DNA from 4 places in the Rhizobium binxianense genome. Region 1 is predicted to be linked to each of the others. Evidence: predicted binding sites of a transcription regulator. Region 1 holds the regulator's gene; each other region holds the start of a gene.

Region 1 (7,194 bases):
CGCAAGGACGTCGAAGCCGGTAAGGCTATGTAATGACTTTGCCGGCGCGGCGCCTTCAGGCCCGCGCCGGCATTGCCTTATCCCCGCGCACCGATGTTTTCGGTGCTGCAGGGTGAATTCATTCCGCATGATTGGAAGCTGAAGGCGGCTGATGAAGCTGCCGGGCTTTGGGGGCTACGGCCTGGGGACGTAACGAATGAGCACATCCATCATACTTTTGTGCCTTGTGGTGATCGGTGCCGCCGCCTATCTGGTCGCGCGCAGCCGGGCCACGGCGCTTGCCGGCGGCAGATCCTCGGCATTGCACTCACGGCCGGCCTATTACGGCGCCTATGCGGCGATCTGGGCGGTTCTTCCGGCCCTCATCGTCCTCTGCGTCTGGCTGTCGGTCAGCCCCGGCATCATCCAATCCTCCGTTCGCGGCGCCTTTCCTGCCGACGTCAAGGCGCAAGCCGCCGTCGAGCAGGATCTCGGCTATTCCATGGTGGCGACGGTCGCCCGCGGCCTGACGATGCTGACCGCGGATGAAACCGCAGCGGTCGCCGGCGATCCGGCGGCACTCCAGGCCAAGCTCAGCGAAAAGGGTGTGCCGCTTGCTGGCCAGCCCCAGCCTTACATGCTCGACGCCGCCAAGAAGCTCAATGCCATGAGCATGACGAGCCGGCTGGCGATGACGGCTGTTGTCTTCATTCTGGCTGTCGCAGGCGCCTTCTATGCGCTGCGCGCCATTGCCCCGCGCTTCCGCGCCCGCAACCGGGTCGAGCGCGTCATGCTTTGGGGCCTGCTGCTCGCCTCTTCGATCGCCATTCTGACGACGATCGGCATCGTGCTTTCGATGCTGTCGGAAGCCGCGCGCTTCTTTGCCGCCGTTCCCGCCGCCGACTTCTTCTTCGGCACCGTCTGGGATCCGCGTTTTGCCGGTGCCGGCAGTTCGTCCTTCGGTCAGTTCGGCCTGATCCCGCTGTTGCTCGGCACGCTTTATATCGGCCTGGTCGCCATGCTGGTCGCCGTGCCGGTCGGTCTCTTTGCCGCCATCTACATGGCCGAATACGCCTCGCCGAAGGTGCGCGGCGTCGCCAAACCGCTGCTCGAAGTGCTCGCCGGCATTCCGACGATCGTCTACGGCTTCTTTGCCCTCGTCACCGTCGGCCCGTTCCTGCGCGATTTCTCGGCTCAGGTCAGCGGCCTGCTCTCCGGCAGCTACACCAACTTCATTCAGGCGCAGAGCGTTCTGACCGCCGGTATCGTCATGGGCATCATGCTGATTCCCTACGTCTCCTCGCTGTCGGACGACATCATCACCGCCGTGCCGCGGGCCCTGCGTGACGGTTCGCTCGGTCTCGGCGCCACCCGCTCCGAAACCATCAAGAAAGTGGTCTTGCCGGCCGCTCTTCCCGGCATCGTCGGCGCATTGCTGATGACGGCCTCGCGCGCCATCGGCGAAACCATGATCGTCGTGCTGGCCGCCGGTGTCGCCGCCCGCATCCAGATCAACCCCTTCGAGCCGATGACGACGGTGACCGTCAAGATCGTCAACCAGCTGACGGGCGACCTCGAGTTCACCTCGCCGCAGACCCTGGTTGCCTTCGCCCTTGGCATCACGCTGTTCTGCATCACGCTTTGCCTCAACATCTATGCGCTCTACATCGTGCGCAAATACCGGGAGCAGTACGAATGACGGATATTGTTTCTCCCACATCAGGCGTCACCGTCTCTAAGGCGCCTGCGCGCCGCGATATCGGCATCAAGCGCCGCTACGCCGCCGAGCGCCGGTTCCAGGCCTATGGCATCGCCGCCATCACCTTCGGTCTCGTCTTCCTGTTCATCCTGCTGTGGACGGTGATCGGCAAGGGCTACACCGCCTTCCAGCAGACGGCGATCACGCTGCCGATCGAATTCACCGAGAAGACGATCGACCCCGACAATAAGCGAGCGACCGACCCCTCGGTTCTGGTCGCCGCCAACTATCCGGTTCTCCTGCGCGACGCGATCGTCAAGCAGCTGAACATCAATGCCGCAAGCCGCCCTGACGTGCGCGATGCAACCGCTATGCTCTCCAAGGGTGCGCCGATCCAGCTGCGTGATATGGTGATCGCCGATCCGTCGATCATCGGCAAAACAGTCAATGTTACCGTGCTCGCCGACGCCAATGTCGACAGCGCCAGCAAGGGCCAGATCGATCTTAAGGTCGATGAGAAGAACCGCAAGGTCAACGACAAGCAGGTTGCCTGGATGAACGAGCTGAAGGCGAGCGGCGCTCTCCACAAGCAGTTCAACACTGGCCTCTTCGTCAACGGCAATTCCAGCCGTCCGGAGGCCGCCGGCCTCGGCGTCGCCCTCATCGGTTCGCTCTACCTGATGCTGATCGTGCTCGTGCTCGCTCTGCCGATCGGTGTTGCCGCCTCGATCTATCTCGAGGAGTTTGCGCCGAAGAATAAGCTGACGGATCTGATCGAGGTCAACATCAACAACCTCGCCGCCGTCCCTTCGATCGTATACGGCCTGCTCGGTCTGTCCGTCTTCATCAACTTCATCGGCCTGCCGCGCTCGGCCTCGCTGGTCGGCGGCCTGGTGCTGACGCTGATGACCCTGCCGACGATCATCATCGCGACGCGCGCAGCACTTCGCGCCGTGCCGCCGTCGATCCGCGCCGCAGCCCTTGGCCTCGGCGCCTCGAAGATGCAGATGGTGTTCCACCATGTTCTGCCGCTCGCCATGCCCGGCATCCTCACCGGCACGATCATCGGCCTGGCGCACGCGCTCGGCGAAACCGCGCCGCTGCTTTTGATCGGCATGGTCGCCTTCGTCGCCAACGCGCCGACCACACCGCTCGATCCCTCGACGGCCCTGCCCGTGCAGGTCTATATGTGGGCCAACGAGGCCGAACGTGCCTTCGTCGAGCGGACTTCGGGTGCCATCATCGTCCTGCTCCTGTTCCTGATCGTCATGAACATGGGCGCCATCCTCTTGCGTCGTCGCTTCGAGCGCCGCTGGTAAACGGAGTTAAACATCATGAACATGTTGACGGAAGCTGCAGTTGAAAAGGCGCTGGATCACAAGATGAGCAACGTCCCGTATAAGATGATCGGAAAGGATGTCTCTGTTTACTATGGCGAGAAGCGCGCGCTTTTCGACGTGAACCTGAACATCCGCGAAAACACCGTAACCGCGCTGATCGGCCCTTCGGGCTGCGGCAAGTCGACCTTCCTGCGGAGCCTCAACCGCATGAACGACACGATCGACGGCTGCCGCGTCACCGGCAAGATCACGCTTGATACCGACGATATCTATGATCCCGATATCGACGTCGTCGAACTTCGCGCCCGCGTCGGCATGGTCTTCCAGAAGCCGAATCCGTTCCCGAAGACGATCTATGAAAACGTCTCTTACGGCCCGCGCATCCATGGCCTGGCCAAGTCGAAAGCCGATCTCGACCAGATCGTCGAGACCAGCCTGCAGCGCGCCGGTCTCTGGAACGAAGTCAAGGACCGCGTGCATGAATCCGGCACGGGTCTTTCGGGCGGCCAGCAGCAGCGCCTCTGCATAGCACGCGCCGTCGCCGTCAGCCCTGAAGTCATCCTGATGGACGAGCCCTGCTCGGCGCTCGACCCGATCGCCACCGCCAAGGTCGAAGAGCTGATCCACGAACTGCGCGAGAACTACACGATCGTCATCGTCACCCACTCCATGCAGCAGGCCGCGCGCGTCTCGCAGCGCACCGCCATGTTCCACCTCGGCAATCTCGTCGAGGAGAACGACACCGACAAGATGTTCACCAATCCCGACGATCCGCGCACCCAGGACTACATCATGGGTCGCTTCGGCTGATTTTGGCGTCACCAAGCCTTTCCGTTATTCGAGGATAAAGCCCCATGGCATCGACACATATTTATTCTGCCTATGATGATGATCTGAAGTTCCTCTCCAGGCGGATTTCCGAAATGGGTGGCCTGGCCGAACAGATGGTCGCCGAATCCGTGCGGGCACTGGTCAACGGCGATACCGCGCTGGCGCAGAAGGTCATCTCCGACGATGTGATCCTCGATCACGCCGAACGCGAAATCGGCGACAAGGCGATCGTCACCATCGCCCGCCGCCAGCCGATGGCTGCGGACCTGCGTGAGATCATGGGTTCGATCCGCATCGCCGCCGATCTCGAACGCGTCGGCGACCTCGGCAAGAACACCGCCAAGCGCGTCATCGCCGTCCAAAGCACCGGCGTTCCCCGCAAGCTCGCCCGCGGCCTCGAGCATCTGTCCGAGCTGGCGCTCGTCCAGCTCAAGGAAGTGCTCGACGTCTACACGACGCGCGCCGCCGACAAGGCGAATGCCATCCGCGAGCGCGACAACGAGATCGACGCGATGTACACCTCGCTGTTCCGCGAGCTCCTGACCTACATGATGGAAGACCCGCGCAACATCACCAGCTGCACGCATCTTCTCTTCTGCGCCAAGAACATCGAGCGCATCGGCGACCACGCCACCAACATCGCCGAGACGATCTATTACATGGCGACCGGCGCGCAGCCGGAAGGCGATCGTCCGAAGGACGACAGCGCCAACACCGTCGGCGCGGTTACGGAATAATCGCCCGGACAGCCCGGGCCAGTCGCCCGGACCAGTCAATTGCATGCGCGCCCGTCCGGGCGCGCAAAGAGGTCGCAGCCTAGTTTGTGAATTTGCGCAGGATGCATTGCTTAAATCACCCCCGGTTTAAGGATCATGCGCGAGGAGACCGAGACGCATGATCCCGAGAGTTGCAGTTGTTGAAGACGAAGAAGCCCTGAGCGTGCTTCTTCGCTACAATCTCGAAGCGGAAGGCTTCGAGGTCGATACCATCCTTCGTGGCGACGAAGCCGAAATGCGGCTTCAGGAGCGCACGCCCGATCTTCTGATCCTCGATTGGATGCTGCCCGGCGTATCCGGCATCGAGCTCTGCCGGCGCCTGCGCATGCGGCCGGAAACCGAGCGCCTGCCGATCATCATGCTGACGGCGCGCGGCGAAGAGAGCGAGCGCGTCCGCGGGCTGTCGACGGGGGCCGACGATTACGTCGTCAAGCCCTTCTCGACCCCCGAGCTGGTTGCCCGCGTCAAGGCGATGCTGCGCCGCGCCCGCCCCGAGGTGCTGTCGACGGTGCTGAAATGCGGCGATATCGAGCTCGACCGCGAAACCCATCGCGTCCATCGCAAGAGCCGTGAAGTCCGCCTCGGCCCCACCGAATTCCGCCTGCTGGAATTCCTGATGTCGTCGCCGGGCCGGGTCTTCTCCCGCTCGCAGCTTCTCGACGGCGTCTGGGGCCACGACATCTATGTCGACGAACGCACCGTCGACGTCCATGTCGGCCGGCTGCGCAAGGCGCTGAATTTCTCCAACATGCAGGACGTCATCCGCACCGTCCGCGGCGCCGGTTATTCGATGGAAGCCTGAGGGCTGCGTCACTACAGCTCGGCCGACGGCTCTTTCGTCATGCTCGGGCTTGTCCCGCTGCTGTCCGGTTCGCGGCGATGGACTGCCCCTCATCCGGCTGCCGCCACCTTCTCCCCGCTCGCGGGGCGAAGGGACCCCGCCGCGACGTCTCCGTTCCCCTTCCTACACCTCTCGTGTGGCACGTCCCCTCGCCCCGTTTACGGGGAGAGGGTTAGGGTGAGGGGCAGCCATAGCCGCAATGAGCGCTTCCATCCACGCATAAAAAAACGGGCCACTCGGCCCGTTTTCTGCATTCTAACGATGTCTGCCGCTCAGCCAGCCCGCGCTGCCGCCCGGCGGCGTTCGTTGACCGGCTGGTAGGCGAGCTTCTGGTGATAGCTGCAATAGGGCGAATTGTCGGGGGATTCGCAGCCGCAGAAGTGGAAGTCGTCCTTCAGCGGATCGCCGACCGGCCACTTGCAGGTGCGTTCGGTCAGTTCCGTCAGGCCGAGGCGGCGCGAAATCGGCACGACCACGTTGCCCCTCGGCACATATTCCATTTCCTCGATCGTTTCGATCTCGATCTCTTCCTTCAGCATCGTTGCGCCCTGCTGGCGGGTAACGGTGCGGGTGGTGACGCGAGAGGCGTAGTTCGGCGCGCGCGGTGCCGCTGTATTGCGCTTCGGCGTTCGCGCCGCGGTGCTGGTGCCGCCGGCCTTGGCACGGCCCGGAAGGCTCAGTCGGTGAACCTTGCCGATAACAGCGTTTCTGCTGACACCGCCAAGTTGCGCCGCGATCTGGCTGGCGCTCAGTCCTTCGGCCCAAAGCTTCTTGAGTTTCTCGACCCGCTCGTCTGTCCAGTTCATGCCCTGTCTCCACCTTTTGCGTTGGTGATGGCAGAATCCCTCACCGTTGTCCCGGGAGCTCCGAAACAAGAAACGCTTGATCAATTTTGGTGACTAGTTCCGCCGCATGCAGTCTAGTAATTGAACTTTAACCTAGTGTGAGGCTGACTCCGTGACAAGAGTCGCATGAATCCGGATGAATCGAATTCGTAGTTTTCCCCAACTTGCTGCCCCTGCGTGGCATTTCTGCAATAATGCCTGTTGAAGACTGAAAATGCCGCTGCACACCCTTGCTGCATGCGCTAAGGGCGCAGTTTTGTTGACATTGCAGCGCGAAAAGGAAATAGTGCCAGTCGCCGCCGCAAGGCGGCATTTTTGATTTTTCGGGCCTGGTTTTCTTAGCCGGAGTCAGTCGCCCCATAACTTTAGATCGGGAGATCGCGCCATGGCTGAAGCCGCGCCGCTTTATGACACCTATTCTCGTGCCCCGCTGCGGTTCGAGCGAGGCGAGGGCGTGTGGCTGATCACCGAAAGCGGCGAGCGATATCTCGATTTCGGCGCCGGCGTCGCCGTCACCTCGGTCGGCCACAGCAATCCGCATGTGGTGGGCGCCCTGAAGGAGCAGGCCGACAAGGTCTGGCACCTCTCCAACATCTATGAGATCCCCGGCCAGGAGCGCCTGGCCAAACGGCTGACGGACGCCACCTTCGCCGACAAGGTGTTCTTCACCAATTCGGGCGCCGAGGCGCTCGAATGCGCGATCAAGACGGCGCGCCGCTATCAGTATTCCAAGGGCCATCCCGAGCGCTTCCATATCATCACCTTCGAGGGCGCCTTCCACGGACGGACGCTGGCGACGATCGCCGCCGGCGGCCAGGAGAAATATCTCGAAGGCTTCGGCCCCAAGGCGCCGGGTTTTGATCAGGTGGCTTTCGGCGATATC
Region 2 (7,194 bases), 2.0 Mb from region 1:
ACATCTCCTGGGAAATGTCGAGGCCGAACAGCTTGGCGGTCGGGAAATGCCGGTGGGCGAAAGCCATGTTGCGCCCCGTGCCGCAGCCGACTTCGAGCAGGGTACCGCCTTCGGGCACGTCGAGATTACGGATCGTGCTGTCGCGGCCGAGAAGGTAATATTTGCGGGTCAGGTCGTAGATATGGCGCTGGTAGCGGTACATGCCATCCATCAGGCTGGCATGTTCGTCGCTGTTGCCTGCCGTCTCGGTGCCGACCTTGCTCACGCCTTTTTCCCGTAAATGTGGAAGCCGCCATAGATCGCCGAGCGATCGAGCGCCGTCAGGTCACGCGACTTGTCCTCGAAGTAATCCCACTGGTCGCGGATCGAAGGAGAGAGGCGCCCCTCGATGATGCTCTTTTCGGCGGCGGTGCGGAAGATCACGCGGGCGCCTTCGCGCGCCGTGCGGGTGATTTCCCGCCAGACGTCGTTCAGCTGCTCGTCCGTCATCCAGTCCTGCGCGTCGAGCAGGATGTAGCGGTCGCGTGAGGCGGCCGGCTCGCGCGCCAGAAGCTCGGTGAAGCTTGCATGGTGGACGTTGACGCGGTCGACATTGGCGCGGATCAATTCATAATGCTCCGACTTCAGATAGGTCGGCAGCGGGCCTTCCTCTTCGGTGCCGTAGCGGCGACCGAAGGCCTGCCAGGCGAAATAATTGTCGCGCATCGGGAAATGACAGGCGAGCTTTTCCAGGCGATGCTTCAGCACCGGCGCGATCGAATGATCGGCGGCGAGGCTTGCAAGCTCGTCATATTGCTGTGGCGGGATGCCGAGGCCGAACAGTGAGCTCTTGCGGCCGGTGATCCAACGCACGACCGGCTTTTCGAACAGTGGCGCGATCTGCTCTTCGAAGAACTGGCGCTGTTCCCGGATAGTGCGGGTCTTGGTCATTTCGCGCAGCTTGACGCCGTGCAGGCGGGCAAGAAGATGGGCTGCGCCGATGAAGCGGCCGAGTAGGCCGGTTTCATAGATATTCCGGTCGAAGACCGTGACGCGGCGGCGGCCGAACTTGCGGCCGTTCCAGTAGCTGCGGGTCGTCTCGTCGAGCTTGGCGGCGAGGTGCCGGTCGAAGGCGCGGCTGTTCGACTTCTCGTTCGGCATCGCCAGGAAACGGACGAGATCGGCATGATCGGGGAGATGCTTGAAGGCGGCGAGCTTCAGGCGGTTCAGCGCGATATGGTGCGGGTTGAGATCGACGACGTCGATCGAGGCCGGCGCCTTGGAGAGATAGGCGAGCATGTTGCAGCCGCCGGAGCCGATGGTGACGATGCGATGGTTCGGCTTCAGCTCCATCGCCTGCATGTCGAGATCAGGATCTTCCCAGATCTGCGGATAGACGAGGCCGGAGAAGAGAAGGCCGAAGAGGCGCTCGGAAAAGCCGTCCTTCGAAAAAGCCTTGTGGCGGAGAAGGGCGTCCTTGAGTTTCCGGTTCTTGCGGAAGCCGGCATCCGGTGCAAATTCTGACATGAGTCTGTCACCTTTTTAGCGTTCAGGGCGTGTAGCGCGCCACTGCTACAGTTTGATGACGTGGGCTGTGGGCGCCCGCTCGCGCGGCTGCGGCTTTCATGAAGGGTGATCCCGATCACTTCTTCAGGAAGTGATCGGCATGGTGCGCCTTCTTCGCACCGGCCCCTTTCCGGCGGGTGCGATTCCTGCTTTTCTCCCGGCATGGAGGAATGCCATGCGATTTGTCCTGCGTATTCTGAAGGCGCTTGCTCTCCTTATCATCCTCGTCGTCATCGGCGCCGCCGGCTGGCTCTTCGTCCAGCCGCCGGAATTGCTGCGGGTCGGCGACGGCTATGCCGCGAAGATCGTCTGCTCCAACGTCTTCATTGCCGGCCGCGAGGCCGGGGATGTGCTCCATGACGACGTCCAGGCGCCCGGAAATCCGCTGCTGCGGCTGGTGCGCGTCAGCGTCGACCGCGACAACGATCGCGTGACGGCGCGCTTCATGGGGCTGTTTGCGCCGAGTTATGCGCTCTATCGCAGCGCTTTCGGCTGCACCAGCGTGCCGGACGGCAATTTCGAGGCGGCGGCGAATGCGGTGCCTTTCGAAGCGCCGGCCAGAGTGGAGGCGAACGACGCGGTGTGGCCGCAAGGTGAGGGCGCCGGCGATCAGCCGGATGCGAAGATCGCCGCGCTGCTTGCTGATGCCCGACTTGCCGGCCCGGCCATGCGGGCGATCGTGGTGGTGCGCAATGGCGGCATCGTCGCCGAGGCCTATGGACCCGGATTCTCGGCAAGGACGCCGCTGATCGGCTGGTCGATGACGAAGACGGTGAATGCCGCAATCCTCGGCCGGCTGATGCTCGACGGCAAGATCTCCTTCGACGATGATCATCTGCTGGCGCAGTGGAAGAACGATGCGCGTGCCGGGATCAAGGTCTCCGATCTGCTCGGCATGGAGAGCGGCCTTGCCTTCAACGAGGATTATGGCGACGTTGCCGATGTGACGCGCATGCTCTATCTCGACCCCGACATGGTATCGTTGCCGGCCAACGCACCGATGGAGGCCGCACCCGGCCAGCGTTTCCGCTATTCGAGCGGCACGGCCGTGCTCTTGTCGCGCATCTGGATGGACAGGGTCGGCAATCCGCAGGCGGCCTTTTCCTATCCGCACGACGCGCTGTTTTCACCGCTCGGCATGACCAGCGCCGTGTTCGAACTCGATGCGCGCGGCACCTTTGCCGGAAGCTCCTATCTCTATGCGACGGCGCATGACTGGGCTCGCTTCGGGCAGTTCCTGCTGCAGGATGGCGTGTGGAACGGCCAGCGGTTGCTGCCGGAAGGTTTCGTCGGCGCCATGCGCACGCCGACGGCGGCGTCGAATGGGAGCTATACGCAGGGCCAGGCTTGGCTCTCCCCCGGCGGCTCAAGCGCCAAGTTCGGGCTGCCGGAGGATACATTCTGGCTGACGGGTCATGACGGGCAGAGCATGGCGATCGTGCCTTCCGCCAATCTGGTCGTCATCAGGCTCGGGCTGACGCCGGGCTGGCTCGGCTATCAGCCGCAGACGCTTCTGAAGGCGATCCTGGCGGCCTTGCCACCGGGGGAACCGCAACAGCAGGCCGGATCACAATAGCCAAGCCCAGCCGCAGCCATAGGCTGCGACCGCCTTTCAGCCGTCATTCTATTCAGGAATTGCCGATTTCAATAATTGCCTTGGGCGATGTCGCTCATGCCCTTGCGCTTGGCGTCGTAATAATAGCCGCGCGCATAGAGGCGGACGGCATCGTCTTCCTTGTTGTCGGAGACGAGCCAGGCGCCACGCAAATATTTGGCGGCATATTTGATGTTGGTTTCCGCATCGAAGAGACCGCCCGGGGCGCCGTCATAACCCATCGACTTGGCGGTATTGTATTTGATCTGCATGAGGCCGAAATAGCCGCGCTTGTTGTAGGCCTTCGGATTGTAGCGGCTCTCGCGATGGACGATGCGGTGGAGCAGCGTCTCGGGAATTTCGTAGACCTTCGAATATTTTTGAATGAGCTTGGTGACGAAGCTTTTTTCGACCGTCGGCGCATCGTCTTTGTCGTCGTCGCTGAACATCGGCGGCGCCGTCGGCGGATCGATCGGCCCGGATTCGTCGAAACCGTAGTCCATGCTGGCACGCGGCGTAGTGTCGACGGCCGCAAGTGCTGCAAGCGCGCTGTTCTGCGGTGTCGCGGCAAAGGCAAGCTGGGTCGTCGGTTGTGCCGGGGTTCCCGGACGCGGCGTCGGCACGACGGACTGGATCGCCGTCATCTCGGGCGTCAGCGGGATTTGCGCATAGGCTGCCGGCTGCATGCCTGCCTGCATGGCGAGATCGGCAGACTGAGAGGCTGCTACGGTCGGCATCGCCGTTGCGGTCAGGGAGGGGGATGCCTGGGGAATGGTGGCGCCGCCTACGGCTGCGCCTTCGGCTGTCGGGATCGCCGCGAGTGTGGCGTCTTCGCCGGGTTTCGGCATCGGCACGACGGTCTGGGCAGCTGTCAGCTTGGCCTGGGACGTGTATTCGACGCTCGTGCATCCCGTCATCACGCCGCAGAGTATCGTCGAAACGACAAGACTGCGTTTCAGGCCGGACAATCCGATCGCTACCATTCCGCCACTTTCGTGAAATCGCGCCGCCCCGGCAGCGTATAAAAGTTACTAAAAACCTTAAGCCCTGCCCGACCCATTAACCTATTCGTGGCATTCCGGCAACCACGGAATATTTCTAGGCTGCAATACGGCGATACCCGGCAGTGACGGCGCCTGCGGCGATCAGCAAGGTGCCGCCGGTGCGGTTTACGGCGCGCTGGATGCTCGCCTTGCGAATCAGTCCGCGCGCGGTATGGGCGAGAAATGCGTAGGTGGAAGCGTTAAGGATCGCCAGCACGAGGAAGGTCGCTTCCATGATCGCCATCTGGCCGACGAAGGGCAGGGCCGGATTGAGGAACTGCGGCACGAAGGCGACGAAGAAGATGATGCTCTTGGGATTGAGGGCGGTGACGACATAGGCGTGGAGGAAGATCTTGAGCGACTTTTCCTCCGGCAGATTGTCGTTGTCGGCGACCGGTTCCCCGATCACAGGAGCCCGCCAGAGCTTGATTCCCAGCCAGATCAGGTAGGCGCCGCCGATCCACTTCAAGACGGTGAAGAGGGTGGCGGAGGCGGCCAGGACGGCGCCGAGTCCGAAGAGAGACGCCGTCATCGCGGTGAAGTCACCAAGCGCCACGCCGCTGACAGTCGCAAACGCAGTCCTGCGTCCATGACCGAGCGCATAGGAGACGACGAGCAGTATCGTCGGCCCCGGTATGGCCAGCATGATGGCGGATGCGGCCGCAAAAGCGAGCCAGGCTTCAAATGACATGGTGTCTCCTCCTATTCCTCAGGAACAAGCAAAGACATCATATTAACCATCCGTCAATCACGCTTCTTTGTATTTCTGGCCTATATTGTCCATGACTTCGGCAAACCATCCCGTAGAAAGGTCAAAAGCCTTGCCGCCCTTGATGCGCGGGAATTCTATAGTGCGCAATTTACCGTTTTGCGCTTCATCATGGCCGGTGACGCCGGAGACTTTGTTGAGCGCGCTTTCGACGGCGAGATCGACCATGCTCTGGATCAGCCTGAGATCGTCGCCGTTGGCAGGCGCCGAGCGGGCGAAATAGCCTGATTTCTGCACGAGGGAACGCTCGGCGTTCAACAGGCTGGCGAACTGCTTCTGGAACCAGGCGCCGACATTGATCGTGTCGATTTTCACATGGCCGAAGGCGTCGCGCTTGACGGTCTCGCCGGCGGCTTCACGCTCGGCGACGATGGCGTCGAGGCAGGCGCCTTCCGAGACGAAGACCGTGGCGTGGCCGTTGCGGTCCATGCTTTCCTTGAGACGGGCGGCCTCGGCGTCGAGGTCGAAGGCCATCTCAGGCAGGTAGACGGCGTCGATGCTCTTCAGATGCGCGTCCATCATCAGGCCGTCGACATACTGGTTGCGGCTGGTGCGCTGGAGATAGGCGCGGGCGGTCGCGGCCGTCAGCCAGCCGCAATGGCGGCCCATGACCTCGTGGATGACCAGGGTGCGCGGGGCGGCCGTCTGTTCGTTGCCGACATTGTCGAAGAAATGCGCGCCGACTTCGGCGGCCGTCCAGGCGCCGAGCGACTGGCGGATCGGCACGACGTCGTTGTCGACGGTTTTCGGCAGGCCGACGACGGTGAGGTTGTAACCGTTGGCAGCGAGGTAGGCGGCAAGGTCGGCGGCCGTGGTGTTGGTGTCGTCGCCGCCGATCGTGTGGAGAATGGTGATGCCGTCATTGGCGAGGCGTTCGGCGGCGACCCTGAGCGGGTTCTCGCCTTCCTTGACCAGGCCGCGCTTGACGCAATCGGCAGCATTGGTGAGCTTGACGCGGCTGTTGCCGATCGGCGAGCCGCCATAACGATGCAGCAGCGGCGCCTTTTCGCGCATCTCGCGGGTGATGTCGATGCTGTCGCCGGTGAGCACGCCCTGGTAGCCGGACTTGTACGCGACGATATCGAGGTCGGGTGCCACGTCGCTGTAGCGTTCGATGAGGCCGCCGACGGCGGAGGAAAGACAGGGCGCCAGGCCTCCGGCGGTCAGCATTGCGACTTTCTGCTTGGCCATGATCCCTCCTATGGCGTTTCGGTGCGGCGGTATCGGCGAACGCGCTTCGCATCACATTTGATTCACGCGACGCGCTTAGCCCTTTGTTTTTATGCATGTCGTTATTCCGGAACCGCTGCACCCTTCCGGGCGACATGCATGAGCGCATGGATGCGGCAGGGAAAGGGACCTGTAAAGTAAAGAATTTACGAAAAGCGCGCCTTTCTGCCGCGTGGTGACTGGAAGAGCTGATATAATCGTTTCAAGCCGGTTATGACTGTCGAGAACTGTTGTGGAAATTGCCGGCCGCCTGCGCTCGGGAGCCAACCTATTGGACAGATGTCGGTCATCTCGGCGGCGCCGAGTCTTGCTCTCATGCGGGTCCAAGCGAGCGTGATGACCCTTTGCTGCGGTGCGACAATTACCAAATCGTGAAAACTGTGTTCGGCCCTACGACCAATAGTCGCCTTGCAAAGGCTGCGATTCTTTGGTCAAGCTGTTCGCTATAAGTTGACAAGTATGTGTGAGATTTTCGATGTCCTTCTGGGAAAAACTGTTGAATGCCATTGGCAATACCGCGGGCAATGCGCTCTCCGCGGTGGTCGAGGCTATCCGAACGGTTTTCGAAGGCGATCCCGAGACCCGGCGCAAGGTGGCTTTCTCTGTGGCGATCATCGCACTGTCGGCCAAGATGGCCAAGGCCGACGGCATCGTCAGCGAGAAGGAGGTCGAAGCCTTCCGCGAAATCTTCGAATTCCCTGAGGATCAAGCGAAGAACGTCGCCAGGCTGTACAATCTGGCACGCCAGGATGTGGCCGGCTACGAAGCCTATGCCGAACGGCTCTCGACGCTTTGCGTCACCTGCGCGGCCAATTGCACGGTGCTGGAAGACGTGCTCGATGGCCTCTTCCATATCGCCAAGGCCGACGGGTTGATCCACGAGAAGGAACTGAATTTCCTGCGCCATATCGGCGAGATCTTCGAGATGAGCGAAACCCGCTTCGAGCAGATCGCCGCCCGCCACGTCTCATCCGGCGGCGATCCTTACAAGGTGCTCGGCGTCTCGCCTTCGG
Region 3 (7,194 bases), 600 kb from region 1:
CGGCGAAGGCGGTTTTCAGCTTCTTCAGAGCCGCCTGCAGCCGGCTAATCACTTCTGCCATATCAGCCTTGGTCATGCCCGTTTTCAGCAACAGGCGCGTCAGCACGATAAAACTGTGGCTGATTTCCTCGTAGATGCGATTCTGCATCTCACCCGATATCTTGCCGTCGAGAGCATCCGTTTCAGCCCAGAGCCGGGTCAGGTCGAAACCGTCGCGGGCAACGATCGCCGCACGCACGACTTCCGGTGCGGAAGCCGCCGTTGCGTCCATCATGGCGACGGTGAAGCTCGGTCCGCCGCGGTTGATCGCCTCGTTGGCGAGCACCGTCGCGATGATTTCGCGCTTCAGCCGATGGCCGGCGATATCGCCGGCGTTCGACTTCTGCATCTTGACGGGGAAATAATTCGAAAGCGTCGAAGTGAAATAGGGATCGTCCGGCAGATCGCTGGCGGCCAGCGCATCGAAGAGCACGATCTTGGCATAGGACACCAACACGCCGATTTCCGGCCGGGTCAGCGGCTTACCGGCGGCATAACGTTCGGCGAGAGTCTGGTCGTCCGGCAGCGTCTCGACCTTGCGATTCAGCTGCTTGGCGCCTTCGAGAACCGTCATGAAGCGCGCAAGTTCCAGGCCGTTTGCAGTGCCTTTGCGCTCCGTCAGCGAGATCGCCAGCGACTGCAGGTAGTTGTTGCGCAGCACCAGGGTCGCGACTTCGTCGGTCATCGAGGAAAGAAGCTGGTCGCGTTTTGCACGCGTCAGGCGTCCGTCATGCATCGCGGCGGCCAGCGCGATCTTAATGTTGACCTCGACGTCCGAGGTGTTGACGCCGGCCGAGTTGTCGATGGCGTCGGAGTTGCAGCGCCCGCCCTTGAGGCCGTATGCAATGCGGCCCTTCTGGGTGACGCCGAGGTTTGCGCCCTCGCCGATCACCTTGGCGCGCACATCAGTCGCGGTGATGCGGATCGGATCGTTGGCGCGGTCGCCGACTTCGGTGTCGGTTTCGGAGGGCGCCTTCACATAGGTGCCGATGCCGCCGAACCAGAGCAGGTCGATCGGGCTCTTCAGGATCGCCGTCATGATCTCGAAGGGTGTCGCCACTGCCTTGTCGATACCGATCGCGGCAACCGCTTCCGGCGTCAGCGTGACCGACTTCGCCGCGCGGGAAATGATCATCGCCCCTTTCGAAAGCACGCTCTTGTCGAAGTCCTGCCAGCTCGAACGCGGCAGGTCGAAGAGCCGCTGGCGTTCGGCAAGCGTCTTTTCCATGTCCGGATCGGGATCGATGATGATGTCGCGGTGATCGAAGGCGGCGATGAGCCTGATCTTCGGAGAGAGCAGCATGCCGTTGCCGAAGACGTCGCCCGACATGTCGCCGACGCCGGCGACGGTGAAGGGCGTCGTCTGGATATCGATGTCCATTTCGCGGAAATGCCGTTTCACGGTTTCCCAGGCGCCACGAGCGGTGATGCCCATCTTCTTGTGGTCGTAACCGGCCGAGCCGCCGGAGGCGAAGGCGTCGTCCAGCCAGAAGCCGGCTTCCTGCGCCAGCGCATTGGCGGTGTCGGAAAAGGTTGCTGTGCCCTTGTCGGCAGCGACGACGAAATAGGGGTCGTCGCCGTCGAGCCTGACCGTATCCTTCGGCGGCACGATATCGGCGCCCGATATATTGTCGGTGATCGACAGCAGCGTGCGGATATAGGTCTTATAGGCCTCGCGGCCGGCATTGAAGATCTCGTCGCGGCTGCCGCCGACGGGAAGCTTCTTCGGATAGAATCCGCCCTTGGCGCCGACCGGCACGATGACCGCGTTCTTCACCTGCTGGGCCTTGACCAGGCCGAGCACCTCGGTGCGGTAATCCTCGGCGCGATCCGACCAGCGCAGGCCGCCGCGCGCCACCTTGCCGAAGCGCAGGTGCACGCCTTCGACTTCGACGCCGTAAACGAACATTTCACGGAAGGGTTTCGGCTCCGGCAACCCGTCTACCAGGTGCGGATCGAGCTTGAAGGCCAGCATCGGCTTCGGCGAGCCGTCCGGGTTCTTCTGGAAATAATTGGTGCGCAGCGTCGCATCGACGATATTGACGTAGCGGCGCAGGATACGGTCGTCGTCAAGGCTCGGCACGTCGGCAAGCTCGGCTTCGATCGCCTGGTGCAGTTCGGCAAGCTTCTTGACGCGGGCCTTCTCCGAAAGCCTGGTGTCAAGCGTGTTATGGAACAGCTGGAAAATGGCGGCGGCGACATCGGGATATTTGTCGAGCGTCGTTGCGATATAATCCTGCGAATAAGCGATGCCGGCCTGGCGGAGATAGCGGGCATAAGCGCGCAGCACATTCGTCTCGCGCGCCGAGAGCCCGGCCGAAAGGATCAGCCGGTTGAAGCTGTCATTGTCGATCGTGCCGGCGAAGGCGGCGACAAAGGCTTCTTCCAGGGCGGCGCCGTAGCGCTGCAGATCGATTTCGCCGCCGTTGCGGGTCTCGAGCTCCATATCGTGCAGCACGACGAGTTTCATTTCTCCGTCAGCGGCCGGAACCCCGATGTCGAAGGTGCGTTCGCTGACGACATTGAAGCCGAGATTCTCAAGAAGCGGTACGCGGCGCGACAGCGCCAGCTGGCCGCCGGCGTGGAAGATCTTCAGCGAGAGGGTACGGCCTTGTTCTTCCTGGCGATGATAGAACTGGATGCGGAGCGGCTCGCCGGCGGCGCAGGCGCCGATATCGGCGAGGTCGGCCACGGTTTCCTCCGGAGTGAAGGAATCCTGGAAGGCCTGGTCGACCGATATCTTCGGCGCCTTGGCGCCGGCGAGAGCCTCGAAACGATCGTCCCAGCGGGCGGTGATTTCGCGGATCACCTGCTCGAGCTTTGCCTGCGGAATGCGTGGCGTCTTGCCGCCGGAGCGGCCGATGATGAAATGCACGCGCGCCACGCCGCCTTCCGGGAAAGCCGGGTAATAGGCGGAGACGCGGCCGTCATAGACGGTCTTCAGATAGGCACCGATGCGCTCGCGCACGATCGAATCATATTCCTCACGCGGCACGTAGACGATCACCGAGACGAAGCGGTCGAAATGGTCGATTCGCGGCAGGGCGCGTACGCGCGGCCGGTCGGCCAGATCGTTGATCTGTTCGGCAAAGCTCGCAAGCAGCGTCGTATCGATCTGGAATAGATCGTCGCGCGGATAGGATTCCAGCGTGTTGTCGAGCATGCGGCCGGAATGGCTCATCGGATCGAAGCCGAAATGCTCCTTCACCTTCTCGATCTTGGAGCGCAGCAGCGGGATTTCGGCGGCGAGCGAAGTATAGGCCGTCGAGGTGAAAAGGCCGACGATGCGCAGTTCGCCGGTGACATTGCCCTGAGCGTCGAAACGCTTGACGCCGACATAATCCATATAGGCGCGACGATGGACGATCGATTTCACGTTCGCCTTGGTGACGATCAGGAAATCAGGCCCGTCGAGGAAGGCAAGGATCTCCGGTGTCGTGGTCACGGCGTCCTTGCCGGTGCGCAGCACGAGAACATCGGGGTTGGAGAGGATGCCGAGGCCGGCGCCTTTGTCGCGTTCCACCTTGGCGTCGGAACCCTTGCCTGAATAGACATATTCGCGCATGCCGAGGAAGGTGAAATTCTCGTCGCGCAGCCAGGTCAGGAAGGCGATCGCCTCGGCGTGTTCGGCCTTCCTGCGGCCGGCGCCGTTGGCCGAAAGCTCGGCGATCACCCCATCGAGCTTGGAGAGCATCGGCTTCCAGTCGGAGACCGACAGGCGGACCTGTTCCAGCACGGCTTCGATACGCTTGACGAGATCGGCGGCCTGGGCGGAATTGAGCGGGGCGATATGGAGCTGGATGTGGCTGACGCGCGCGGCCGGATCGCTCGGGTGATCGGCGGAATAAAGCGCGGGCGGCTTGCCTTTTTCGATCACCAGGATGGGATGCACGGCCATGAACAGGTCGCGGTGGGTGCTCGTCACCTCCCCCATGACCGATTCATAGAGGAAGGGCATGTTCCGATCGGTGACCGAAAGCACCGAGACGGCGATGCCGTCAGGCGTGACGTCGGCAATGGTGTCGATGCTGACGCGCGGCGCCTTGCCGTTCCAGGCGGCGAGTTCCTTGGCGGAATGCACGGCGGAGAGCGCGAGCATCTCAGCCGTATAGAGTTCGAGATCGTCGTTGCTGGCCCGACCGAAAAGGATTTCCGGATCGAGATGGGCCTCGCCGGTCGCCTTGGCGATCTTGCGCGCACCTTCGATCTGCTTTTCCCGTTTCGGATTGTTTCTGGCAGCCATGGATCGCCTCCCGCAATAGACTGATTTTCTGCAAGCTAGCAGAAGATTCCTCGAAAAAATCTCTAAAATAGCGGCCTGAAGGATAGTTTTGGTGCTTTTTGACGCCGAAAATGGGAAATCGTTAGAGATTTTTCCGCTTTCGTGGCCAAAACGAACGGGACGGCCCTTCTTCCGACTTTTCGCTTCGCCGCACATTTCCATGCTCACGTGAAGAATGGTTGACAGCGTGGCGTCAAAAAGATCATCAAACGCCATCATCATTCGGACCTTGATATCATGTCGGAAAATGCAGCGGGCGCAGTCATCGTCATCTCCAGCCATGTGGTGCGTGGTTCGGTCGGAAACCGCGCGGCTGTCTTTGCGCTGGAGACGCTCGGTCATCCGGTCTGGGCCCTGCCGACCGTGGTGCTGCCCTGGCATCCCGGCCACGGCCGCTCGACGCGGCTGACATTTGCGGAAGCCGATTTCGACGCGGCGATCGACGATCTGATCCGCGCGCCATGGATCGGCGAAGTCAAGGCGGTGCTTTCGGGTTATTTCGGCAATGCCGCCCAGGCACGCTCCGTCGCCCGGCTGATCGCTGCGCTCAGGCAGAATAATCCCGAGCTCACCTATGTCTGCGATCCCGTCATGGGCGATCTCGGCGGCCTCTACGTGCCGGAAGCGACCGCCGAGGCCATTCGCGATCATCTCATTCCGCTCGCCTCGCTGGCGACGCCGAACCGCTACGAGCTCGCATGGCTTTCGGGCGCAGCCCTCGAAGACAACAGTGCGATCATGGAGGCGGCGCTGGCGCTCGGGCCGTCGCGTATGCTCGTGACTTCGGCCGTGCCGATGATGGCTGGCGGTACCGGCAATCTCTATCTTTCCGGCCGGCACGCGCTTCTGGCCGAACACCGCGTCGTCGAAAATCCGCCGAACGGTCTCGGCGACCTGCTCGCCGCGGTCTTCCTGTCGCGTCTGCTTTCCGGTCTGGAGGACGAAAAGGCGCTGCAACTTGCCACGGCCAGCGTCTTCGAGGTGCTGGCGCGCGCCGTCAAGCGCGGCAGCAACGAGTTGATGCTGGCAAGCGATGCATCCAGCCTTTCGACGCCGATGGCCATGGTGCAGATGCGCCGGCTTGTGCACCCGGCGCAGCGGCGGAAAAAATGACGCATTTGCCGATGCAGGCATTTTGCGGTGCAGCAGTTGATCTTGTCTTCCGCCCGCGCTAATCCAGAAGGCATGCAGCGTTTTCCAACACCACTTCTGGACGGCTACCGCAACTTCATGAACGGGCGTTATGCAGACGCCCGCGACAGGTATCGGCAGCTTGCCGAAAACGGTCAGAGTCCCCATACGCTGGTCGTTGCCTGTTCGGACTCGCGCGCAGCACCGGAGTTAATCTTCGATGCCGGCCCGGGCGAACTCTTCGTCATCCGCAACGTCGCCAACATGGTGCCGCCTTATGAGCCGGACGGTCATTTTCATTCGACCTCGGCCGCGCTCGAATTTGCGGTGCAGGCGTTGAAGGTCTCGGATATCGTCGTGATGGGTCATGGCCGTTGCGGCGGCATTCGCGCTGCACTCGACCCGAATGCCGAGCCGTTGTCGCCCGGCGATTTCATCGGCCGCTGGATGTCGCTGGTCAAGCCCGCCGCCGAGCAGATCCAGAGCAACGACGTGATGACGGCCGCTGAGCGGCAGACGGCGCTGGAGCGTGTCTCCATCCGCAATTCGATCAACAATCTCAGAACCTTCCCCGATATCAAGGCGCTTGAGGACGCAGGAAAAATGCATCTTCACGGCGCCTGGTTCGACATCTCTACAGGTGAACTGTGGGTCATGGACGCCGAGACACGCGACTTCATTCGTCCCGAGATCTAGGGATAGGCTGGTTTATCAGTTTTTTAAGAATTGTTGCTAAGCTGCCGGCAATTGGTCGCACACGACCGACATTTTGATCACCGTGGCGATTGGCGATGAAGTTCGAAACCATCAAAAAGGTTATCCTGGCCGCCATTATGCTGCCCTTCGTCTTCATGCTCATTGAAGGCGTCATCGTCATACGGACTTCAGTCAGGCAGTACAGGGATCTCGAGAAGGACCGGCAATTCGCCGATGTGCTTGCCCGCGGCGGGTCGATCGCCGCCACAGAAATCCTGAGTGAAATCGGCGCCACCCGCCTCTACCTCGCACGTCCGACCAGCGTGACTGCCGCCGACATGCAACGAAGCCGGGTGACGCTCGATCGCGAGCGCCTCGCTTTTTATGCCAGCCTGCCCTCCCGCGATACGCTCGACGAGGGCCTCGTCAGCGAATTATCAATTCTCAGCCTTGCCTATAGCCGTATCATCGCCGCGCGCAGTGCCGTCGACCAGGGCCGTTATGCCGGCAGCGATCCCGGTTCCATCTACTGGTATGCGGCTCTCACGCAGCTTGCCGTCGTCGATGCGCTTTCACCACTGATCAGCGATCCGGTACTGCTTGAGAAATCCAACCAGCTGATGGGCATCCTGCTGACCTATTACGGCGAAAGGCTGATTACCGGTGTCGGCACCCGCTACCTCGATCACGGCGTTTCCACCAGATTTCCGGTGGAGCTTTTCGTGCAGGGCAAGGTCATGCTCGGTGAGGGCATGGACCACATGGTCTTTCATTCGGCAGCGGCGATCGTGGGCGACATCGTTGCCTATCTTGGTCGCAGCGACCAGGTGAAGGCGAATGCGATCACCGATGCCATCCTTGCCGGATCGCGGCCAACGCGTGAAGTGCGCGATATCTGGGCCGCCGCGCAGAGCGAACGCATGACCTTCCTGCAGAAGAAGATGGTCGAGGCCGCAAACGATATTCACGAGACCGGCGAAAGCCTTTCGACGCGCTCGCACCTCCACTTGACGCGGATCCTGGCGCTGTGCGCCGGCCTGCTGATT
Region 4 (7,194 bases), 390 kb from region 1:
CGGCGAGCAGGCTTTCCTTCTGCAACATTGAGGCCGCCATGACTGTGATCGACGCAAACCGCATGCACGAGATCGAAGCCCGCTATCCGGAATATTTCCACCGGTCGTTCCGCCAGCGTTTCGGCGGGCTGATGGTCGTCATCGCCACACTGCTCTACGGCTTCTACGCCGTCTGGTTCTTCGATCTGCCCAAGCTCTTTGCCGAAGCCCATTGGGAGCGTGTCGGCATCTATCTCAGCCAATGGGTGAGTTACGACGTTCAGCCGGAATTCCGCATTGGGGATGACGGCTCGATCGAGGTGCGCTATCCGCGTTTCTCGCCGCTCGGCGACAATCCGCATCCAGACTGGCTGGTCAACAACCCCGACGGCAGCATCACCGTTTCTATCAGCGGCACCAGCCGCACCGTCACCGTCTCGAAGAGCGAGACGATCGTCACCGCGCACGGCGTCAGCGTCCCCGTCGACGTTTCGAGCGGCGCGCCGAAAGTCGTCGGGCCGGTGCCCGGCTGGATGACGGTTTATGACGACAACGTGCTCGCCGATCTCGGCTTTGCCGGCAATGTCAGCATTTCCGTCGACAGGGTGAAAATCCGCAAGCGTTTTATCGGCTGGGCGAATTTCATCTTCGATACGCAATCGTCCTTCTTCGACAAGCCGGTCGGCGAGGTTATCAGCCTCATCGTCTCCGGCCCGCGCATCAAGCCCGACCAATCCAACCTGTCGCTCGCCTTCGACGACATCTGGAACAACAGCGAATGGCAGCACGGCGACGTCTGGACCAAGCTTTTCCAGACGATCGTCATGGCGTTCCTCGGAACTTTGCTCGGCTCGCTCGCCGCCTTCCCGCTCGCCTTCATGGCAGCGCGCAACATCACGCCGAACCGCTTCCTGAACCAGGTGCTGAAGCGCTTCTTCGATTTCCTGCGCTCGGTCGACATGCTGATCTGGGCGCTGTTCCTGACGCGCGCCTTCGGTCCCGGCCCGCTTGCCGGCAGCGGCGCGATCTTCCTCACCGAAACGGGCACACTCGGCAAGCTCTATGCCGAAGGGCTCGAAAACATCGACAACAAGCCGCGGGAGGGCGTCAAATCGACCGGCGCTGAGACCGTGCTCGTCCATCGTTACGGCATTATGCCGCAGATTGTTCCCGTCATCGTCAGCCAGACGCTCTACCAATGGGAATCCAACGTGCGCGGCGCGACCATCATCGGCGCCGTCGGCGCGGGCGGCATCGGCCTCAAACTCTGGGAGGCCATGCGCACCAATGCCAACTGGGAAAACGTCGCTTACATGGTCATTCTGATCCTCATCGTCGTCTTCCTTTTCGACGCCGCCTCGAACGCGCTGCGTCATCGGCTGATGGGCACGAAAGCGCACTGATCCGCCGGACAAAAGGCGATGGCGGCGTCGTCATCATCATTCTGTCACGGAAATCTTTTAGCCGGAACCTGCTTGCGGTTCGCCGCCAAATCACTGCACATTGCGCTCCCCGTTTCGACGATCCCCAGGATAAAAGCCTTGCGCTACGCTCTCTATTTCTCGCCGCCGAAGGATGATCCCCTCGTCGGCGCGGCCTCGCTCTGGCTCGGCCGCGATGCCTTCAGCGGTGAGACCTACGCCGCACCGGACCATGAGCGGCTCGGCCAGGCGGAGCAGTTCGAGCTGACCGCCGATCCGCGCCGCTACGGCTTTCATGCGACGATCAAGGCGCCATTTTCGCTCGCGGCCTCCGTCACCGAGAAGGATCTCCTGACGGTTGCCGAGGAGTTTGCCGCGCGCACCCCCGCCTTCGAGCTTCCCGAGCTGGTGCTCGGCCAGCTCGGCCGTTTTTTTGCCCTCGTTCCCTCTTCTCTTCATCAACCTCTTCAGGATTTCGCCGCGAAGGTGGTAAAGTCCTTCGAGCCGTTCCGCGCAGCGCTTTCTCCGGCCGATGTCGCGCGGCGCAACCCGGAGAAGCTCAGCGACAGCCAGCGCGCCAATCTGCAGCGCTGGGGTTATCCTTACGTCATGGAGGATTTCGGCTTCCACATGACGCTGAGCGGGCAAGTGCCCGAGACACGCGCCGAGGTGATGAAAGCGATTCTGACCGAGCGTTTTGCCGATTTCACCGGCCGGCCGCTTTCGATTTCCGGCCTTGCCGTCTTCGTCGAGGAGACGCGCGGCGCCCCGTTCAAAGTTCATTCCTGGCTGCCGCTTGCCGGCGCCAAAAGCTGAAAGACCCGACGACATGAGCAAAGAGACCGTGTTTTCCAACGCCCGCATCGTTCTCGAGGATAACATCCTCGCAGGCTCGATTCTCATCCGCGACGGCAAGATCGCCGATATTTCCGAGGGGAGTTCGGTAGCCGGCGAAGATTTCGAAGGCGACTACGTCATTCCCGGCCTCGTCGAGCTGCATACCGACCATCTCGAAGGCCATTACCAGCCGCGTCCCGGCATTCGCTGGAACAAGACCGCCGCGGTCCAGGCGCACGACGCCCAGATCGTCACATCGGGCATTACCACGGTGTTCGACTGCCTGCGCATGGGTGCGGACGAGGACGGCGGCTTCGAACACGGCGAAATGCGCGAGATGGCCGATGCCATCCAGTCGGCGGAGAAGGAAGGCCGGCTGCGCGCCGAGCACCTGCTGCACCTGCGCTGCGAGGTCTCGGCCGACAATGTGCTTGAACATTTCGGCGATTTCGAAGACGACCGGCATGTGCGGCTGGTCTCACTGATGGATCACGCGCCCGGCCAGCGGCAGTTCCAGACCATGGATCAATATATCTTCTACTACCAGAAGAAGCGCGGCCTGAGCGACGAGGTTTTTGCCCGTTTCGTCGCCAAGCGCCAGGCGGAATCGGCGCGCAATTCGACGCCGCACCGCAACGCCATCGCCAAGGTCTGCGCCGAGCGCGGCATCACCGTGGCAAGCCATGACGACGCGACGCTTTCCCATGTCGACGAGGCGATCGACAACGGCGTGCGGCTTGCCGAATTCCCGACCAGCTTCGATGCCGCCCGGGCGTCGCACGAGCACGGCATGAGCGTGCTGATGGGCGCGCCGAACATCGTGCGCGGCAAATCCCATTCCGGCAACATCGCCGCCCGGGACCTTGCCGAAATGGGCGTGCTCGACGTGCTTTCCTCCGATTACGTGCCGCTGAGCCTGCTGCACGCCCCGTTCATCCTCGCCGATGAAGTCGAGAGCATTACGCTGCCGAAGGCGATCGCCATGGTGACGTCGACGCCTGCCCGCACCGTCAGCCTCGATGATCGCGGCCGGATCGCCACCGGGCTGCGTGCCGATCTCGTCCGCGTTCACCGCTCGCATGGCGTGCCGGTGACACGCTCCGTCTGGCGCCAGGGACGCCGTGTCGCATGACGCCGCACGAACCCCATGCCGGAGCCGGAGCCGAACGCGGCATCATGGTCGTCGTCGTCGGGCCGAGCGGCGCCGGCAAGGATACGCTGATGAACCTCGCGGCAAAGCGTTTTGCCGGGCGCGACACCGTGCACTTCGTCCGCCGCGTGATCACCCGTCACCGTGACGCCGGCGGCGAAGACCATCTTTCCGTCTCCCTCGAAGGGTTTGCCGCCATGGAGCAGTCAGGCTCCTTCGCCGTCTGGTGGGAAGCGCACGGTTTGAAATACGGCATTCCGGCCGAGGTCTCGGTGGCGCTGTCGCGCGGCCATGTCGTCGTCGCCAACGGCTCGCGTTCGGCGCTGCACCGCTTCCAGGCCGCTTTCCCCCGCCTGAAAGTCATCAACGTCACCGCCCGTCCCGAAGTGCTCGCCGGCCGGCTGGAGGCACGCGGCCGCGAGACGCATGAGGATATCATGGCCCGGCTCGCCCGCGGGCCGCTGACGGTGCGCGGCGAATACGACGTGACGGATCTCGACAATAGCGGTTCGCTCGAAGAGGCCGAGCAGAAGATGGTCAAGATCCTCGACGGGTTGCTGGCCGAGACGCACTGACCGAGATCATGGGGAAGGGCATGCGCGCCGTCAAAGTGGTTGACTACGACCCGTCCTGGCCGGTGCTCTTTGCCGAAATCCGCGCCGAGATCTCCACCCTGCTCGGCGACCTCCTGCTGTCCATCGATCATATCGGCAGCACATCGGTGCCCGGCCTGGCGGCCAAGCCAAAGGTCGACCTCGACGTCGTCACGATCTCCGACGAGGTTCTGCCGACGGCGATCGATGCGGTGCGCGCTACGGATTTCGTCTTCCACGGCGATATTGGCGAGAAACGCTGGGCCTTCACCCGGGATCACCAAGGTTATGGATTCAGGCTCTATCTTTGCGGCCCTGGTAACCGCGCGCACCGTGAGCGCATCCTGTTTCGCGACTATCTCCGCGAGCATCCGGAAAGAGCCCGGGCCTATGCCGACCTGAAACGCCGCCTGGCGGTGGAAGCAGGCGGCGATTGGGATTTCTACACCGGCGGAAAGACCGGGTTCGTCAGCGAGACGCTGCGATTGGCGGTTTTAAGAACATGAATCGGAGTGCGCAGCCGCACTCCGCGCGCGATTAATCGCCGTCACCCCGTCCCGAGACGATCTCGCGCTTGCCGACGTGGTTGGCTGGGCCGACGAGGCCTTCCTTCTCCATGCGTTCGACTAATGAGGCGGCCCGATTATAACCGATGCCGAGGCGGCGCTGGATGTAGGAGGTGGAGCATTTCTTGTCGCGCATGACGACCTTGACCGCCTGCTCGTAGAGCTCGTTGCCATCCTCGGAAGCCATGGCACTCTTGTCGAAGACGGCGCCGGCTTCTTCCTCTTCCGTCTCTTCCTCTTCATCGGCGGTGACGGTGTCGAGATATTCGGGGCGGCCCTGGGTTTTCAGATGGGCAACGACCTTTTCAACCTCGAGATCCGAAACGAAGGGACCGTGGACGCGGGAAATCCGCCCGCCGCCCTGCATGTGCAGCATGTCGCCTTGGCCGAGCAGCTGCTCGGCGCCCTGTTCACCGAGGATCGTGCGGCTATCGATCTTCGAGGTCACCTGGAAGGAGATGCGGGTCGGGAAGTTCGCTTTGATCGTGCCGGTGATGACATCGACCGACGGGCGCTGTGTCGCCATGATCAGATGAATGCCGGCGGCGCGGGCCATCTGCGCCAGACGCTGGATCGCGCCTTCGATCTCCTTGCCGGCGACCATCATCAGGTCGGCCATCTCGTCGACGATGACGACGATATAGGGCATCGGCGTCAGGTCCAGCGCCTGGTTTTCCTCGATCGGAGCGCCGGTGCTCCTATCGAAGCCGACCTGGACCATGACATGGATGGTCTCGCCCTTGTCGCGGGCCTGCGCCACGCGGTCGTTGTAACCGTCGATATTGCGCACGCCGAGGCGCGACATCTTGCGGTAACGCTCCTCCATCTCGCGCACGGCCCATTTCAGCGCCATCACCGCCTTCTTCGGATCGGTGACGACGGGCGTCAAGAGATGCGGGATGCCGTCATAGACGGAGAGTTCGAGCATCTTCGGGTCGACCATGATCAGCCGGCACTGTTCCGGCGTCATGCGGTAGAGCAGCGACAGGATCATCGTGTTGATGGCGACCGACTTGCCCGAGCCGGTGGTGCCGGCGACGAGTAGATGCGGCATCTTGGCGAGCTCGGCAATCACGGGCTCGCCGCCGATGGTCTTGCCGAGGCCGAGCGCCAGCTTGTAGCCGCTCTTCTCAAAATCCTGGCTTTCGATCATCTCGCGGAAATAAACGGTTTCACGGGTGACATTCGGCAATTCGATGCCGATGACGTTGCGGCCGGGGACCACGGCGACACGGGCCGAGAGCGCCGACATGGAGCGGGCGATATCATCGGCAAGGCCGATGACACGCGACGACTTCACGCCTGGCGCCGGCTCGAATTCATAGAGGGTGACGACAGGGCCGGGGCGGACATGGATGATCTCGCCCTTGATGCCGAAATCTTCAAGCACGCTTTCCAGAAGCCCGGCATTCTGCTCCAGCGTCTCCTGCGACATGATCTCGCCGAGGCGTTCCGGCGGCTCCTGCAACAGGGCGCGCGGCGGGAATTCATAGCCTGAGGCGTCAACCCTTTCGGGCCGCGCAGCCAGGCGCGGCGATGGCAGAACCGCAGCGACAGGCGGCGTGCGCTGCGGCGGCGGCGAGACCTGGGGAGCCGACGCAATCTGGGGGGCTGGCGCGATCGGAGGCGCCTGTATCGCCTGAGATGCCGGCACGACCGGTGCCTCGACAGCAATGCGCCTCGGTTTTTCCAGGGAAGGGGCGACCGGAGGACGTATGGCGACCTTGGCGGAGACCGCCGGCGGCGGAGCCGGGCGGGAGACGACGGGAGCGGGAGCCGGCCGGCCGGGGCGCCATTCCATGATGCGGAACAGCGACGTGATCGATTCGGGTGATGTCTCAGCCTTCGGGAACGAGATCAGGGGCGGCGCTCGAACCGGCTCGGCCTCTTCGAAGGCCATGACTTCCCAGAAGGCGAAATCCGAAATGGAGGAAAGCTCGGCGGTGGCACGGAAGGCCGGCGCGACCGCCTCGTCAGCCAAGGGCGGCGGCTGCAGTTCGACCACGGGTGCTGGGGAAATTTCATCCGGCTCCGGCAGATAGATATCGAACGGCACGTCGACGGCGACCGGCTCTATCCGTATCGCCTGCTGTCCAATCTGCGAATCATCGCGAACCGGCTCATTCGGCCCGCGGCGCTTGCTGATCAGCGTTTCCGGCGTGCGAGTGAAACGGACATTCGGCGCGAGAGAAAAATTGCTCTGCCAGATCGGCGCCGCCGGCTTTTCTCCTGGATTTACCTCCGGAAGCTCCGCTTCAATCCCGCTGGAAAAGTCACCGGCGTCCGTCAAATTGGTTCTGGGAAAACGCATGCGTCCGCTACTCACTCATGCCTAACAAATTACGACCCTACCGGGATAGAAAAGGAAGGTTAATAAGTTCCTTCCCGCCGTATCGTTCCGATACGGGTCTCGGAGGTAATTTGCTGCGATTTCAACGATTTGCGTGAGGTAGAAAAATCTTTGCCCTTTTAAGGAACGCCGTTAGTGTGCCTCGTCCCAATTGCTGGCGGCGCGCGCATCGACCCTGAGCGGCACGCGCATTTCGAGCGCCGGCATGGTGGCATTTTCCATGACCGAGACGATGATCGGCATCGCCTTTTCGACATCCTCGTCCTCGACTTCGAAGATGAGCTCGTCATGCACCTGC

What was found. The regulator PhoB, encoded in region 1, activates phosphate uptake and scavenging genes when phosphate is short. The targets are predictions, from matches to a motif close to TGTCATNNANCTGTCAT.
Region 2: the regulator PhoB is predicted to act here: its motif matches at 1,551-1,567, upstream of PO860_RS13540 (BtaA family protein).
Region 3: the regulator PhoB is predicted to act here: its motif matches at 4,490-4,506, upstream of PO860_RS20160 (NAD-glutamate dehydrogenase).
Region 4: the regulator PhoB is predicted to act here: its motif matches at 1,414-1,430, upstream of PO860_RS21120 (DUF1045 domain-containing protein).

What each region holds. Positions count from the first base shown of each region.
Region 1 is NZ_CP118713.1:169,669-176,862, forward strand. It holds gene PO860_RS00840 (substrate-binding domain-containing protein) at 1-33, shown strand, start outside; gene pstC (phosphate ABC transporter permease subunit PstC) at 197-1,678, shown strand; gene pstA (phosphate ABC transporter permease PstA) at 1,675-2,997, shown strand; gene pstB (phosphate ABC transporter ATP-binding protein PstB) at 3,013-3,828, shown strand; gene phoU (phosphate signaling complex protein PhoU) at 3,873-4,586, shown strand; gene phoB (phosphate regulon transcriptional regulator PhoB) at 4,744-5,427, shown strand; gene PO860_RS00870 (GcrA family cell cycle regulator) at 5,739-6,272, opposite strand; gene PO860_RS00875 (aspartate aminotransferase family protein) at 6,697-7,194, shown strand, end outside.
Region 2 is NZ_CP118713.1:2,728,344-2,735,537, reverse strand. It holds gene PO860_RS13545 (class I SAM-dependent methyltransferase) at 1-265, opposite strand, end outside; gene PO860_RS13540 (BtaA family protein) at 262-1,506, opposite strand; partial or broken gene PO860_RS13535 (serine hydrolase domain-containing protein) at 1,721-3,143, shown strand; gene PO860_RS13530 (transglycosylase SLT domain-containing protein) at 3,190-4,122, opposite strand; gene PO860_RS13525 (LysE family translocator) at 4,238-4,873, opposite strand; gene PO860_RS13520 (pyrophosphate--fructose-6-phosphate 1-phosphotransferase) at 4,931-6,142, opposite strand; gene PO860_RS13515 (J domain-containing protein) at 6,657-7,194, shown strand, end outside.
Region 3 is NZ_CP118713.1:4,119,290-4,126,483, reverse strand. It holds gene PO860_RS20160 (NAD-glutamate dehydrogenase) at 1-4,282, opposite strand, end outside; gene pdxY (pyridoxal kinase PdxY) at 4,559-5,434, shown strand; gene PO860_RS20150 (carbonic anhydrase) at 5,507-6,148, shown strand; gene PO860_RS20145 (GGDEF domain-containing protein) at 6,244-7,194, shown strand, end outside.
Region 4 is NZ_CP118713.1:4,335,754-4,342,947, reverse strand. It holds gene phnE (phosphonate ABC transporter, permease protein PhnE) at 1-31, shown strand, start outside; gene phnE (phosphonate ABC transporter, permease protein PhnE) at 39-1,382, shown strand; gene PO860_RS21120 (DUF1045 domain-containing protein) at 1,521-2,216, shown strand; gene PO860_RS21115 (alpha-D-ribose 1-methylphosphonate 5-triphosphate diphosphatase) at 2,230-3,369, shown strand; gene phnN (phosphonate metabolism protein/1,5-bisphosphokinase (PRPP-forming) PhnN) at 3,366-3,962, shown strand; gene PO860_RS21105 (GrpB family protein) at 3,983-4,486, shown strand; gene PO860_RS21100 (DNA translocase FtsK) at 4,518-6,857, opposite strand; gene polA (DNA polymerase I) at 7,029-7,194, opposite strand, start outside.